DNA from 3 places in the Phenylobacterium sp. FG114 genome. Region 1 is predicted to be linked to each of the others. Evidence: predicted binding sites of a transcription regulator. Region 1 holds the regulator's gene; each other region holds the start of a gene.

Region 1 (4,834 bases):
ACCGCCAGGCCATCAGCCTGCACGCCCTGGCGCTCGCGGCCATGGGCGTGCTCCTCATCCAGCCGGAGGCGGTCACCGAGCCGGGCTTCCAGATGTCGTTCGCCGCCACCGCCGCGCTGGTGGCGCTGGCCGAGATCTGGCCACGGCCGGTGAAGGAGATCGACGTGCCCTGGCCGATCCGCGCGGTCCAGGCGACGTTGACCTGGACCGCGGCGAGTATCGCGGTGAGCTTCGTGGCCGGCCTGGCCACCGGCCCGTTCGCAATCCAGCACTTCAACCGGGTCTCGACTTGGGGACTGTTCGCCAACCTGGCCGTGGCGCCCATCTCGTCGTTCCTGATGATGCCGGGCCTCGCGCTCGGCGCGGCGCTGACGCCGCTTGGCCTTGGGCAGGCGCCGCTGGAGGTGGCGGGATGGTCCATCGGGCTGATGAACCAGGTGGCCGCGTGGACGGCCGCGGCCCCCCGCGCCCAGATCGTTATCGCCAGCGCGCCGGACTGGGTGCTGCCCGCCAGCTTCCTAGGCCTGCTGTTCGTATGCCTTTGGCGCGGCCCGCTACGGTGGGCGGGCCTTCCGCTGGCGCTGGCGATCCTGTGGGCGCCACGGCCCCCGGCTCCGGATGTCTGGGTCTCGGCCGACGGCGCAGCGGTGGCCGTTCGCGAGGGCCGGCAGGCCGTGTTGCTGCGGCCCGACGTGAAGCTGTTCGGCGCCGAGCTGTGGTCGCGGCGGCGGGGCCTGACCCCGCTGCCGAGCGAGGCCGAGCGCGACTTGCGTTTCGAATGCGACGCTTGGAGCTGCGCGCCGAAGCCCGCGGCGCCCGTCAGACTGGCCGCCGCCTGGAACCTCAAGCGGGCCCTGAAGCCGGGCCGGCTGGACGCCCTGTGCGGCAGGTCGGACGTGGTCATCCTGCGCAACGACTTCAGGCCGGAGACGTGCGCTGCACCGCTCGTGCTGACCGGCGACGACTTCGCACGCGGCGGATCGGCCGAGCTCTACAGACAGGCCGCGGGCTGGCGCATCGTGTGGGCGCAGGATCTGCGGGGCCGACGGCCCTGGACCTGGGGATACGACCCGCGATGATGTTCGCCAAGCCGCTCCGCGAGCGCGTCCGCTCAGGCGAGATCACCACCAGCGTGCGCATCTGGCTGACGCCGCGGGTGAAGGTCGGCGGGCGCTACCGTTTGCTCGACGGCCACATAGAGGTCACCCGGCTGCAGGAGATCGACTTGGCGGACGTCACCGAGGCGACGGCGCGGGAAGGGGGCTTCGCCTCCCTAGCCGCCCTCCTGGAGACCGCGCGCCACGGGCGCGGCGAACGAGTGTTCCTCGTGGACTTCGTCTTCGTGCCGGGCTGAAGCGGGGCGGGCTCATCGATCCGGGTCGAGCGCACGCTGGAGCTCGGGGTCGCCAATCGACGCCGCGAGATCCCGCGCGGACTGGCCCGCGTGGTTCCGCAGGCCGGCATCGGCGCCATGGCGACGCAGCAGCGCGACCGCATCCGGACGGCGGCTCCGCACGGCCTTCAACAAGGCCGTGTCGCCGTCGTCGTCCGCCGCGTCGACGGGTGCGCCCTGCTCGAGGAGCGCGGCGAGTTCAGCGGTCCGCCCGCGTGCGGCGGCCGCGCGGAGCCTCGCGCCCAGCCGGTCCGGAGTCGCGGTCCGGGCGGCCGCGACGCGGGCCTCCGGCGGCGCGATCCGCGAGCCGGTGACGACGACCTCCGACAGGCCTTCTTCCCTGGGCAGGGGCGCGGGCGGGGCCTGAGGCGGGGGCGCTGGGGCCAGACTCGGCGGCGGCGGCGGCGGCGGCGGTGGCGGGCTGGGCCGCGGTGGGACGTTCCCGGCCGCGGGACCCGGCAGGGTGTCGACCGCCGGCTCCGGCGCGCGCGACACCCGCTCCGGCGCCTTCTGAATGTCCGCGAGGTGCGATGTCGCCGTCGTGGGCGGCTGCATCGTCGGAGGCCGCACGACCGTGGGGGCGGCTCGGACCGGATTCTCGGTCGACACCGGCGGGCGGATCTGGGTGGCGATCAGCACGCTCAGGCCCGCGACGCTGGCCGCCGCCAGCGCGCCGCCGTACCGCCACGCGCGCCGTGTCGGCGGAGCGGTGCGCGGTTCTGCCGGCGCCTCGGCCACCGCGGCCAGTACGCGTGCCCGCCGCGCCGCGCGGGCGGCCTCGTCGTGCAGCAGGGCTTCGGCCTCGCCATAGGCCTTATCGATCGGGTCCAGCGCGTCGCGGTCAGACATTGGCTGCCCTCTCTCGCGCCAGGGATTGCCGCAGTTTCGCGCGGGCGTAACGCAGCCGGCTCTTGGCGGTCTCCACGGCAACGCCGGTGATCTGGGCGATCTCCTCCAGCGACAGGCCAGCGTCGGCGAACATGATGAAGGCTCCCCGCTGTTCGGGCGGCAGCGCGTCGACGGCGGCGACGATCTCCTGCGCCAGTTCGCGCGACTGGACCTGCTCCAGGGGCGTCTGGCCCGGGTCGGAAACGCTCATGGCCGCATCCTCCCGAAACGCCGCGAGAAGGGCGACCTTCTGGCGCCGAAAGTGATCCCACACCTTGCGGCGCGCGATGGTGAAGAGCCATGCGGGGAAGCTCGACTTGCCGGGATCGAAAGCGCCGGCGTTCCTCGCTATCGCGATCCAGGTCTCCTGGTGGAGGTCCTCAGCCGCATCACCATGCGCGGCGCCCAGCAGGCGGCGGATGAAGCGGAAGCAGGCTCGGTCATGCCGGTCGTAGAGCTGGCCGAACGCGAGCGGATCGCCGGCGGCGTGCCGACATAGCAGCGCAGCGTCGTCTCCGGCGTCCGTCTCCATCAAGGCCAAGCCTAGCGTTTGCACGGTCGGGCGCGAAGGCTAAGGCAAGCCTGGCGGATTCGGCACATAGCCGCCCCCGGCGGGAAATGGCAGGGGCCGGCGCCCCTCGTACGCTGGGCGCCGCAGCGCCAGCATCATCGTCTTCGTCGTCATGCGCGCCTCCTGGGCCTTGCATGACGCTCTACGCAGCATCCCCGCGGACGGGGTTGGACGCGTCGGATCTTTCTGCAGCACCCGCCGCGATCGTGTCGCGGCGGCGCGCCATTCCCTAGTGGTAGCGGCGGATGAGGCCGACCAGCTTGCCCTGCACCGAGACGCGGTCGGGGCCGAAGATGCGGGTTTCGTAGGAGGGGTTGGCGGCCTCCAGGGCGATGGATGCGCCCTTCTTGCGCAGGCGCTTCAGGGTGGCCTCTTCGCCATCGACCAGGGCCACGACGATGTCGCCGGAGACCGCGCTGTCGGTGCGGCGGATGACCACGAAGTCGCCGTCCAGGATGCCGGCGTTGATCATGGAGTCGCCGGCGATCTCGAGGACGAAGTGTTCCCCCGCGCCCAGGATGGTCTCGGGCACCGGGATCCGGTCGCGCTCCTGCTGGATCGCCTCGATGGGCGTACCGGCGGCGATGCGGCCCAGGATCGGCAGCTCGCGGGTGTCGTTGGCGGCGGCGGGGACAGCCGTCCCGGCCTCGACGAACTGGGGCTTGAACGGAGCGCGGCCCTTGGGCGGCGCCGCCGCGGTGGCCTGCTGCGGCAGCTTCACCACTTCGAGGGCGCGGGCCCGATGGGGCAGCCGGCGCAGGAATCCCCGCTCCTCCAGCGCCGTGATCAGCCGGTGGATGCCGGACTTGGACGCCAGGTCCAGAGCTTCCTTCATTTCGTCGAACGACGGCGAGACGCCCGTTTCCTTGATCCGTTCGTGAATGAACATGAGAAGTTCATGTTGCTTGCGCGTGAGCATTGCGGGGCCTCGAAGAACAAATCACAAACGTCTGTGGATGTTCTCCAGGTGTTCCGCATTAATGTCAAGTTACAGGGTTGCCGCGCGGAAAACGGAACAAATCCAATCCGATAGGGAATGGCGGTTACGGTTGCGGCGACTCGGTGAGTCGGATCGTTAAGCGCCGAGGAGGGCTCGGGTGGCGCCCGCCACGTCGTCCTGGCGCATAAGGCTCTCGCCGACGAGCATCGCCTTGGCGCCGGAGCGCTCAAGGCGGGCGGCGTCGGCGGCGCTGAAGAGGCCGCTTTCGGTCACCAGCAGCGCGCCAACGGGCGCGCTGGCAGCCAGCCTTTCAGTAATCGCCAAGTCGACCGTAAAGGTTCGGAGGTCGCGATTGTTGACGCCCACCAGGTCGGCGCCCAACGCGCCGGCCCGGGCCATCTCGGCCTCGTCGTGCACCTCGACGAGGGCGTCCATGCCCAGGCGGTGGGCCTCGGACATCAGGTCCGCGGCGAGGGCGTCGTCGACCATAGCCAGGATCACCAGGATGGCGTCGGCGCCCAGCGCCCGGCTCTCGGCCACCTGCCAGGCGTCGACCAGGAAGTCCTTGCGGATACAGGGCAGCGAGACGGCGTCGCGGGCGGCGGTCAGGAAGCTGTCCGCGCCCTGGAAGCTAGGCGCATCGGTTAGAACCGACAGGCAGGCCGCCCCACCGGCCTCATAGGCGCGGGCGAGCGCCGGCGGATCGAAGTCGGCCCGGATGAGGCCTTTCGACGGGGACGCCTTCTTGATCTCGGCGATCAGGGCCAGGCGGCCGGGCGCATGCGCGCGCTCCAGGGCGGCGCGGAAGCCTCGGGGCGGGGAGGCCGCGTCGGTGGCCACAGCCGGGCGCGCGGCCTTCCGGACGGCCACGTCCTCGCGCTTGTAGGCGGCGATCCGGTCGAGGATGTCGCTCATGGGCTGGTGATCTGGACCAGCTTGTCCAGCGCAGCCTGGGCGCGGCCGTCGTCGATGACCTGGCCGGCCAATTCGACGCCCTCGCGCAAGGTCTCGACCCGGTCGCCCACCAGGAAGGCCGCAGCGG
Region 2 (4,834 bases), on a different contig from region 1:
GCTCCAGTCTGCGCAGATCAGGAACGGCTTCAGCTTCTCGATACCCCGTGACAGCCGCTTCACATCGGCGAGTTCAAGGCGCTTGAACCGGCGGACGTCGAGGATGCGGTCGACCGCTCGGACGCCCAGGCCTGGCACACGCAGCAGGCGCTCGCGGTCGGCCGTATTCACGTCCACCGGGAAGTCTCCGCGGTTCCGGAGCGCCCACGCCAGCTTGGGATCGATGGCCAGGTCCAGGTCCTCCGTCTCGCCGATGATCTCGGCGCGCTGGAAGCCGTAGAACCTCATCAGCCAGTCGGCCTGGTAGAGGCGATGCTCGCGGATCAGCGGCGGGCGTTGCAGCGGCAGCCGCGAGGTCGAGTCCGGGATCGGCGAGAAGGCGGAATAGTAGACCCGCCGCAGGCGGTACGCGCCGTAGAGGCTCTCCGACCGCTTCAGGATCGCGCCATCCGTCGCGGCGTCGGCGCCGACGATCATCTGGGTGGACTGACCGGCGGGCGCGAACTTCGGCGGCTTGGCCTTGCGTCCCTTTTCCTTCGAAGCGTCCTCAGAGACACGAACCGCGCCCATGGCCTTCTTGATGCCGACCACGTCCTTCTCGGGCGCGAAGGCGGCGAGGCTCTCGTCCTTTGGCAACTCGATGTTGATCGACACCCGGTCGGCATAGAGGCCCGCCTCGTTGACCAGCGCCGGCGACGCCTCGGGGATCACCTTGAGATGGATGTAGCCGCGGAAGTCGTGGACCTCGCGCAGGGTGCGGGCCACCCGCACGATCTCCTCCATGGTGTAGTCCGCTGAGCGGATGATGCCGGAGGAGAGAAACAGGCCCTCGATATAGTTGCGCTTGTAGAAGCCGAGCGTCAGGTCGACGACCTCGTCCACGCTGAAGCGGGCCCTGGGCGTGTTGGAGCTGACGCGGTTCACGCAGTAGGCGCAGTCGTAGACGCAGAAGTTGGTCAGCAGGATCTTCAGGAGGCTGATGCAGCGACCGTCAGGCGCATACGCGTGGCAGATGCCCATCCCGCCGTCGGTGGAGCCGACGCCCTTCCCGCCGCGAGAGTCGCGCTTGACCGATCCCGACGAGGCGCAGGACGCGTCGTACTTTGCGGCGTCGGAGAGGATTGCGAGCTTGCGCTTGAGATCGAGGGTGGGCACCTCGAAAAGGTATTGTTCTATCTTTGTTCACGCAAGCGTGGCCGTACGGGAATTTTCGCGCGATTTTCGGAAGGACCCGGTTGCGGCTCCCCCAACGTGGGGGCGTTCGGGCGGGGGAGCCGCGTTCAGGAGTGCTTCGGGGCGGTCGGTCCGGGGGGAGAGATGGACCGGCGTCCCTCAAGCCCGGACACCATCGCCCCACGGCTTGGCCGCAGTAGGGCGGGTTCGTGTCAGCGCTGTATAGTTTCGCGGCCGATACAAGGCAGTTGCGCCCTAAGTGTTATAGTCATATATAACACCAGATCAGATGGCGGATGATGAAGACTCACCGTCACGGTCGCCTCCGCGGGACGGGGAGGCGGTTCGGACGAGGCGATGGACCCCGAGTGGAACGACAGTCAGCCGATCTACCGCCAGATCCGCGATCGCGTGGTCGCGATGATCCTCGATGGCCTGCTCAAGGAGGGCGACCCGCTGCCCTCGGTGCGCAACGTCGCGGCGGAAAGCCGGGTCAACCCGCTGACTGTTCTGAAGGCCTACCAACAGCTCACCGACGAGGGCTTGGTGGAGAAGCGTCGCGGGCTGGGGATGTTCGTCAACACCGGAGCTCGCGCGCTGCTGCTTTCGGCCGAACGCGAGAAGTTCCTGGACGAGCAGTGGCCCGAGGTGCTGGCCACCATCCAGCGGTTGGGCCTGACTGGCGATCTGCTGGGCAAGCCGCCAAAGGGCGAGGGCTGAACCGATGGCCTGCATAGACGCCCGCGGCCTCCGCAAGGCCTACAAGACCACCATCGCCCTGGACGGCGTGGACCTCACCGTCGAGGAAGGTCGCATCGTTGGCCTGATCGGCCCCAACGGCGCCGGCAAGAGCACCGCGCTGCAGGCGATCCTGGGGCTTACGCCCTACGAGGGCGGACTGCGGGTCATGGGCCGCGATCCCTGGGTCGCGCGCGACGAACTGATGCGCGACGTCTGCTTCATCGCCGACGTGGCGGTGCTGCCCCGCTGGATGCGGGTCTGGCAGGCGCTGGACTACGTCGAGGGCGTGCATCCGCGCTTCGACCGGGCCAAGGCCGAGGGCTTCCTGGCCAAGACGCAGATCCAGAAGAAGAGCCGGGTTCGCGAGCTGTCCAAGGGGATGGTGACCCAGCTGCATCTCGCCCTGGTGATGGCGATCGACGCGCGCCTACTGGTGCTGGACGAGCCGACGCTGGGCCTGGACCTGCTGTATCGCAAGGCCTTCTACGACAGCCTGCTGAACGACTATTTCGACGGGAGCCGCACGATCCTGGTCACCACCCATCAGGTGGAGGAGGTGCAGCACATCCTCACCGACGTCGTGTTCCTGAACCGCGGCCGTGTGGTGCTGGACTCGACGATGGAGGCGTTCGAACAGCGCTACGTCGAACTGTTGGCGGCGCCGGACGGGCTGGCCGAGGCGCGCACCTTCGGCCCGATTCACGAGCGGCAGCTGTTCGGCCGCAGCCTGCTGATCTTCGATGGCGTCGACCGACAGCGGCTGTCGGGCCTGGGCGATGTGCGGACGCCCAGCCTGGCCGACATCTTCGTGGCCGTGATCGGGGGCGCCCAATGACGGCGGTCCACGATACGCCCCCTGCCGCTCTGCCGTGGCGGCGCGTCCTGTACTGGCAGGTCCGCCGCGAGCTCTGGGAGAACCGCGCGATCATACTCGCGCCGGCCGCGACCGCGACGATAGGCTTCCTTGGCTTTGTCATCAGCGCTTTCGGCCTGCCCGAGGCGCTGCGCGCGGTGGCGGCGGGCGGCAAGCGTCCCGCCCTGCTCCTCGGGCCCTATAGCTTCGTGGCCTTGGCTGTGCTGGCGACCGGCCTGCTGGTCGGCCTGTTCTATGCAGCCGGCGCGCTGCAAGGCGAGCGGCGGGACCGTAGCCTCCTGTTCTGGAAATCGATGCCGGTGTCCGATCGGATGACGGTGCTGTCCAAGGTGGTCGTGCCGGTTCTGGTGATCCCCCTGGTGACGCTGGCCATCACCCTTGGAACCCAGGCGTTGATGCTGGCGTGGAGCACCCTCGCGGCCCTCGCGAACGGCATCAGCCCACTGCTGCTCTGGCGGCACGTGAACCTGACGACCATGTGGGTGGTCCTGCCCTACGGCCTGCTGGTCAACGTTCTCTGGATGGCGCCCGTCTGGAGCTGGCTGCTGCTCGTCTCGGCGTGGGCGCGGCGTATGCCGATCCTCTGGGCGCTCGGGCCCTTCGCGGCGCCCGCGATCGTCGAGGGCATCGCCTTCCGCACGTCGCATGTCGCCCAGTTCGTCGGCGAGCGGCTCCTCGGCGGCTACGCCATGGCTTTCAGCGTCGGAGGCAAGGCCGAGCAGGCCATCGACAGCCCCCGCCAGCTCGACCCTTTCCACGTCCTCGCCCAGCCGGACCTCTGGATCGGACTGCTATTCGCCGCCGCGTTCCTGGCGGCCGCGATCTGGCTCCGACGACGACGCGAGCCGGCCTGACCTAGCCCCTCCCCTCCGGAGATACCCATGACCACTGCAATCCTCACGCCCGGCGGGTCCGCCCGGGCGACGGCGGAACGCGCCCTGAATGCCGCCGCAGCCTTCTGGTTCGCCGTCGCGGTGATCGGCCAGGCCCTGTTCGCCATCTACATCCTGGCCGTCTACGCCCCGACCTCGCTCAGCGGAAACTTCGCGGCGTGGAATGAGAACAAGATGCTCATCAAGGGCTATGTGCCCGGCGACAACGTGGGCAACCTGGCCTTCGCCGCGCACGTGCTGATGGCGGCGGTCGTGACCTTCGGCGGAACGCTCCAGCTCGTGCCGCAGATCCGCGCTCGGGCGCCCGCCGTCCACCGGTGGATCGGCCGCGCCTTCATGACCACGGCCATGCTGGCCAGCGTCGTAGGCCTCTGGATGACCTGGGGGCGGCCCACCTGGTCAGGCCTGCCCAGCGCCATCGCCATCAGCCTGGACGCCGCCCTGATCCTGGCGTTCGGCGGACTCGCCTGGCGCACCGCCGCGATCCGCGACTTCGCGGCCCACCGCCGCTGGGCCATTCGCACCTTCCTGGTCGCCAATGGTGTCTGGTTCCTGCGGCTTGGCATGGCGACCTACGGCATGGCCTACACGCTGACAGGCAAGGTCCTGCCCGGTCCGAGCGCCTTCTTCGACCTGTGGAGCTTCGGGAGCTACCTCGTTCCCCTCCTGATCCTCGAACTCTACCTGCGCGCCAAGGCGGGGGGCGGGCCAGCGCTACGCGTGGCCGCGGCCGGCGCGATCGCGCTCGGCGCGCTTCTCATGGCCATCGGCATCTTCGGCACGTGGATGGGCATGTTCTGGCTGGTCCTGACCAACGTCCTCGCCAGGCTCTGAAAGACATCGTCATGACGCTCGAAGCCCCCGAGGGTTCGCCCTGGATCCTGCATTTCGCCGCCACCCTGCTGCTGGTGCTTCATATAGCCGGCGGCGCCATGGGCATCCTCTCCGGCGGTGTCGCGATGTTCGCCCGCAAGGGCGGCCGCCAGCACGCCTTGGCCGGAACGGTCTTCTTCGTGGCCATGCTGACCATGACCGGCGTCGCCGCCGTCACGGCTCCGTTTCTCGCCGACGGGCGCTGGACGAATACCACGGCGGCGGTCTTCACCCTCTATCTCGTCGTTACAGCCTGGGCGACGGTGCGCCGGAGGCCCGG
Region 3 (4,834 bases), on a different contig from region 1:
ACCCAGAAGCCGGGCGCCACCGGCTCGGTCCGGGCGAACGTCGGATCGGGCGGCCGGCAGAACGGCGGGCTGAACCTGTCGTACCGCGCGGGCAAGATGGCGCTGAGCGGCGACGCCAGTTTCCGGCACGATTCGATCAAGCAGACCTTCGAGCGCGAGCGCGCCATCGCCGAGGCCGGCGGGACGCGGCGCAGCGAGCAGGCCGGGACCGGCGGCGGACGGGTGAACGTCGCGAACCTGCGGGGCGGCCTGGACTACGACCCCGACTCCAAGACGCGACTGTCGCTGGAAGTGCGCTACCTGGACCTGGACTTCAACGACCGCAGCTACGAACGCTACGACGAGACCGGGCCCTCGGGCGCCGTGGCGCGCGGCTACGACCGGTTCGGCCACCAGCGACAGAAGCGGCCGATGCTGGACGCCGAGGTCCGCTTCCGCCGCACCTTCGGCGAAGGCCACGAGCTCTCCGCCGACTTCAGCCGCGAGCGCAACGACAGCAGCTTCCGTCGCGAGTTCCTGAACGTGAACCGCATTCCGGCCGGCGCGAACGTCTACGAGCAACTGCGCTACGACGCCCTGTTCTGGGAAACCCAGGGCAAGGTGGAATACACGCGGCCGCTCACCGGCGAGGTGAAGCTGAAACTGGGCTACGCCTACGACGCCGATGACAACGACTACGACAACCGGGGCTTCCGCGGGACCGGCACCGTCGACCTGACGCCCACCCCGTCGCTGACCAATCTCTTCAAGTTCGACCAGCAGGTGCATGCGGTCTACGGCACCTACGAGCGGCCGTTCGGGAAGCTGACCGCCCTGGCCGGCCTGCGGGTCGAGGCGGTGAAGATCGACCTGAACAACGTGACCCAGGCGATCAGGGCCGAGAACGACGACACCAGCCTCTATCCGTCGCTGCACCTGGCCTACGAACTGAGCGACAGCCAGAAGCTGACCGCCAGCTACAGCAAGCGGATCCAGCGGCCGCAGCCGCAGGATTACAACCCGTTCCGCATTTACCAGGACCCGCAGAACTTCCGGCAGGGCAATCCCGACCTGAAGCCCGCGGTGACCGACAGCTTCGAGCTGGGCTACCAGTACCGCAAGAACGGCCGCATCTGGCTGGCCACCCTCTATCACCGCGAGGTGCGCGACGCGGTCAACGACGTGACTCGCGACATCGGCGGCGGCGTCTTCCTAACCACCCGGGCCAACCTGGGCGAGAGCCGGAGCACGGGCCTCGAGCTGGTCGCCAACGGCCGCCTGCCCTGGAAGGTGAGCTACAATGTCAGCGGCAACCTGCTCCATAGCGAGATCGACGGCACGGGCCTGGGGTTCGGCGCGGGCAAGCGGTCGGCCTATGTCGCCTCGGGCCGCGCCAGCCTGAGCTGGCAGGCCACCGAGAAGGACTTCGTCCAGCTCTCGGGCTTCCTGAATTCCAAGCGTCTGACGCCGCAGGGATACGGGTCGCCGACGGGGATGCTGAACCTGGGCTACCGGCACAAGTTCACCGAGCAGCTCTCGGGCGTGGTGACGGTGCAGGACATGCTGAGCACCTTCCGCGACAAGCGGGTGATCGACACGCCGGCGCTGAAGGACGTGCAGCGGTTCGAGCCCAAGGTGCGCGGCGTGTTCGTGGGCTTCACCTACGCCTTCGGCGGCGGACGCCAGCGAGACCCGGGCTTCGACTTCGGTCAGGGCGGCGGCGGGCCGACGCCGTAGGCGGCGCGCGGGAGCTCCCGTCCCCGCACTCCAGCCGGTAGCGAATTCGAGGCCGCATCGGCTTGACTCCTCCGTTCCAGAGTTACAGAACAAAGATGGAACAAAAGGAGTCCCAAAGCCATGTCCGATTTTCGCGCCAAGCGGATCGCCGCGCTGGCCGCGAAGATCGCCGCGATCGAAAGCGGCGCGCGGCCTGACGCCGGGGTCCTGCCCTTCGGCGACGGCGGGATGGACGCTCGGTTGCCCGGCGGCGGCCTGCCCCTGGGACGCTGGCACGAGATCGTTGGGACAGGGCTGGAGGTCGAGACCTCGGCCGCGCCGGCGGCTTTCGCGGCCCTGATGGCGGCTCCGCTGGCCCGCCGGGGCGAGGCGGTGTGGGTGTTGCGCCGCGACGACCTGTGGGCGCCGGGGCTGGCCGGGCTGGGCTTCCCGCCCGAGCGGCTGATCCAGGTTTGCGTGCGCGACGAGGCCGAGGCGCTGGCGGTGATGGAGGACGCCCTGGCCACCGTGGGGGTGTCAGCCGTCTTCGGCGAGGTCGAGGCGGTGGACCTGACCGCGGGGCGGCGGCTGCAGCTGGCCTGCGAAAAGCGCGGGGCCACGGGCTTCGTGCTGAAGCGCAGGCCGTTCGGCGGGACCGCCAAGGCCGAAGCGGCAGGCTCGATCTCGACCACCCGGTGGCGGGTGTCGGGCGCACCGTCCGAGCCGCCGGCCGGCGAGTTCGGCTTGGGCGCCCCGCGGTTTCGCGTGGCGCTGGAACGCTGCCGGGGCGGACGCGCCGGCGAATGGATCCTCGAGGCCCAAGCGGCCTATTCCTGGGAGGCAGGCGATGTCGCGCATCCTCTGCGCCTGGTCGCCGACCTGGGCGATCGCGAACTGGCGCCGGCGCAACCCCGCGAACGCCGAGCAGCCTGAGGCGCCCCTCGCCCTGATCGAAACCGTGCGCCAAGTGCGGCGGCTGGCGGCGGTCAGCGCCGAGGCGGCGAAGCTGGGCCTCCATGTCGGACAGAAGGCCACCGACGCCATGGCCCTGGTCCCCGACCTCATGACGGCCGAGGCCGAGCCCGAGGCCGACACACGGGCCCTGGCCGAACTCGTAGACTGGTGCGTGCGATTTTCGCCGGCGGTCGCGGCCGACCGGCCCGACGGCCTGTTCCTCGACATTTCGGGCGTGGCCCACCTGTGGGGCGGCGAGGCCGAGTTGATGGCCGATTTCGGGGACCGGCTGAGGGCCAATGGCCTGTCCTTCCGCCTGGCCATCGCCGACACGCCCGGCGCGGCCTGGGCCTTGGCCCACCATGGCCGGGACGGAACCATCGCCCCGCCGAACGGCCAGGCCGAACTCATGAAGGCCCTGCCGCCGGCCGCCCTGCGCCTGGACCCCGAAGCCGCCGCCCAGATCGAGCGGCTGGGCCTGCGCCGGCTGGACCAGCTGATGGACATTCCCCGCGCGCCGCTGGGCCGCCGGTTCGGGGCGACGACCCTGGACCGGCTGGACCAGGCCCTGGGCCGCACCGCCGAGGCCCTGGCGTTCCGCCGCCCGGCCACGCCCTGGGTGGCGCGGCTGGCCTTCTTCGAACCGATCAGCGCGCCCGAGGACATGGCGCGCGTGACCGCCGACGTGGCCGCCAAGCTCTGCGCCCGACTGGAGGCCGAGGGTCAAGGCGCCCGGCGCTTCGAAGTCGCCTTCCATCGGGTGGACGGCAAGGCGCCCAGCGTCGCCGTCGGCCTGTCGCTGGCGGGGCGCGACGCTCGCCGCCTCTCCCGCCTGTTCCAGCCCAAGCTGGAGACCGTCGACCCCGGCTTCGGAGTCGAGAGCGTGACCATCGCCGCCTATGCGGTGGAGCCGGTCTCGGGCCGTCAGGTGAGGCTGGAGGCCGGGCTGGAGGCCGCTGTGGAGGATGGTCTGGCCCCTCTGGTCGACCGCCTGACCAACCGGCTGGGTCCCGGCGCCGTCTGGCGGGCCGCCCCGTTCGAGAGCCACGTGCCTGAGCTGGCCGTCACCCGCGAGCCGGCCCTGGGCGCCCCGGAAAACACGTCCCGTCCCTGGGACCGCGAGACGCCCCGGCCCGTGCGCCTGTTCCGCCGGCCCGAGCCGCTGGAACAGGTGGTGGCCCTGCTGCCCGACGACCCACCGGTCCAATTCCGCTGGCGCGGCCGCGTCCACCGCGTGCAGCGCGCCGAAGGCCCCGAACGGATCGGCGAGGAGTGGTGGAAGGGCGACATCGGCGACGTCTCGGTCACCCACGTCCGCGACTACTACCGGGTGGAGGACGCCGAGGGCGGCCGCTTCTGGCTGTTCCGCGCCGGCCTCTATGGCGGCGAGGGGGGCCCGAAGTGGTGGCTCCACGGCCTGTTCGCGTGAAGACATTCCCTGAGGAGCCCCATATGAAGCCCAAGATCAGCCTCGTCACCTTCGGAGTCCGCGACCTCGACCGGATGATCGCCTTCTACCGGGACGGTCTCGGCTTTCCGACGCACAACCACACGCCCGGCGACGACATGGTGATGTTCCGGCTGGAGGGAACCTGGCTGGGGCTGTTCCCCCGCGACGAACTGGCCAAGGACGCGACGGTCCCCGCCGAGGGCTCCGGCTTCAGCGGCGTGACCCTGGCTCACAACGAACCGTCCAAGGCGGGGGTCGACCGCGCGTTCGCCGAAGCGATCGCCGCCGGCGCCACGCCCGTGAAACCTCCGCAGGACGTCTTCTGGGGCGGCTACTCCGGCTATTTCGCCGACCCCGAGGGCAACCTCTGGGAGGTCGCCTTCAATCCGTTCACGGATCTGACGTGACCCGCTACGCCGAGCTCCAGGCCACCACCAACTTCTCGTTCCTGCGCGGGGCGTCGCATCCCCGGGAGCTGGTGATCGGCGCGGATGCCCTCGGGATCGAAGCCATAGGAATCTGCGACCGCAACAGCCTGGCCGGGGTGGTGCGGGCCTGGCGGCAGATGCAGGACCTGCGGGAAGCCGGTTCGAACATCCGCGCGCTGACCGGCTGCCGCCTGGATTTCGCCGACGGCACGCCCAGCCTGCTGGTCTATCCGTCGGATCGGGAAGCGTACGGGCGGCTGACGCGCCTGCTCACGGTCGGCCAGCGGCGGTCCGAAAAAGGCGAGTG

What was found. Region 1 encodes LexA, which represses DNA repair genes until DNA is damaged. Its sites were predicted from a motif close to ATGTTCNCNANNTGTTCT; they were not measured.
Region 2: the regulator LexA is predicted to act here: its motif matches at 1,168-1,185, upstream of ACODSY_RS09565 (putative DNA modification/repair radical SAM protein).
Region 3: the regulator LexA is predicted to act here: its motif matches at 1,803-1,820, upstream of ACODSY_RS03560 (ImuA family protein).

Annotation. Positions count from the first base shown of each region.
Region 1 is NZ_JBMDKU010000004.1:173,916-178,749, forward strand. It holds gene ACODSY_RS08385 (ComEC/Rec2 family competence protein) at 1-1,079, shown strand, start outside; gene ACODSY_RS08390 (ASCH domain-containing protein) at 1,076-1,354, shown strand; gene ACODSY_RS08395 (ankyrin repeat domain-containing protein) at 1,367-2,242, opposite strand; gene ACODSY_RS08400 (RNA polymerase sigma factor) at 2,235-2,813, opposite strand; gene lexA (transcriptional repressor LexA) at 3,082-3,771, opposite strand; gene trpC (indole-3-glycerol phosphate synthase TrpC) at 3,928-4,707, opposite strand; gene trpD (anthranilate phosphoribosyltransferase) at 4,704-4,834, opposite strand, start outside.
Region 2 is NZ_JBMDKU010000005.1:29,371-34,204, forward strand. It holds gene ACODSY_RS09565 (putative DNA modification/repair radical SAM protein) at 1-1,155, opposite strand, end outside; gene ACODSY_RS09570 (GntR family transcriptional regulator) at 1,531-1,893, shown strand; gene ACODSY_RS09575 (ABC transporter ATP-binding protein) at 1,898-2,749, shown strand; gene ACODSY_RS09580 (hypothetical protein) at 2,746-3,642, shown strand; gene ACODSY_RS09585 (DUF2306 domain-containing protein) at 3,670-4,515, shown strand; gene ACODSY_RS09590 (DUF2306 domain-containing protein) at 4,527-4,834, shown strand, end outside.
Region 3 is NZ_JBMDKU010000002.1:107,318-112,151, reverse strand. It holds gene ACODSY_RS03565 (TonB-dependent receptor domain-containing protein) at 1-1,716, shown strand, start outside; gene ACODSY_RS03560 (ImuA family protein) at 1,837-2,628, shown strand; gene ACODSY_RS03555 (Y-family DNA polymerase) at 2,543-4,078, shown strand; gene ACODSY_RS03550 (VOC family protein) at 4,102-4,506, shown strand; gene ACODSY_RS03545 (error-prone DNA polymerase) at 4,503-4,834, shown strand, end outside.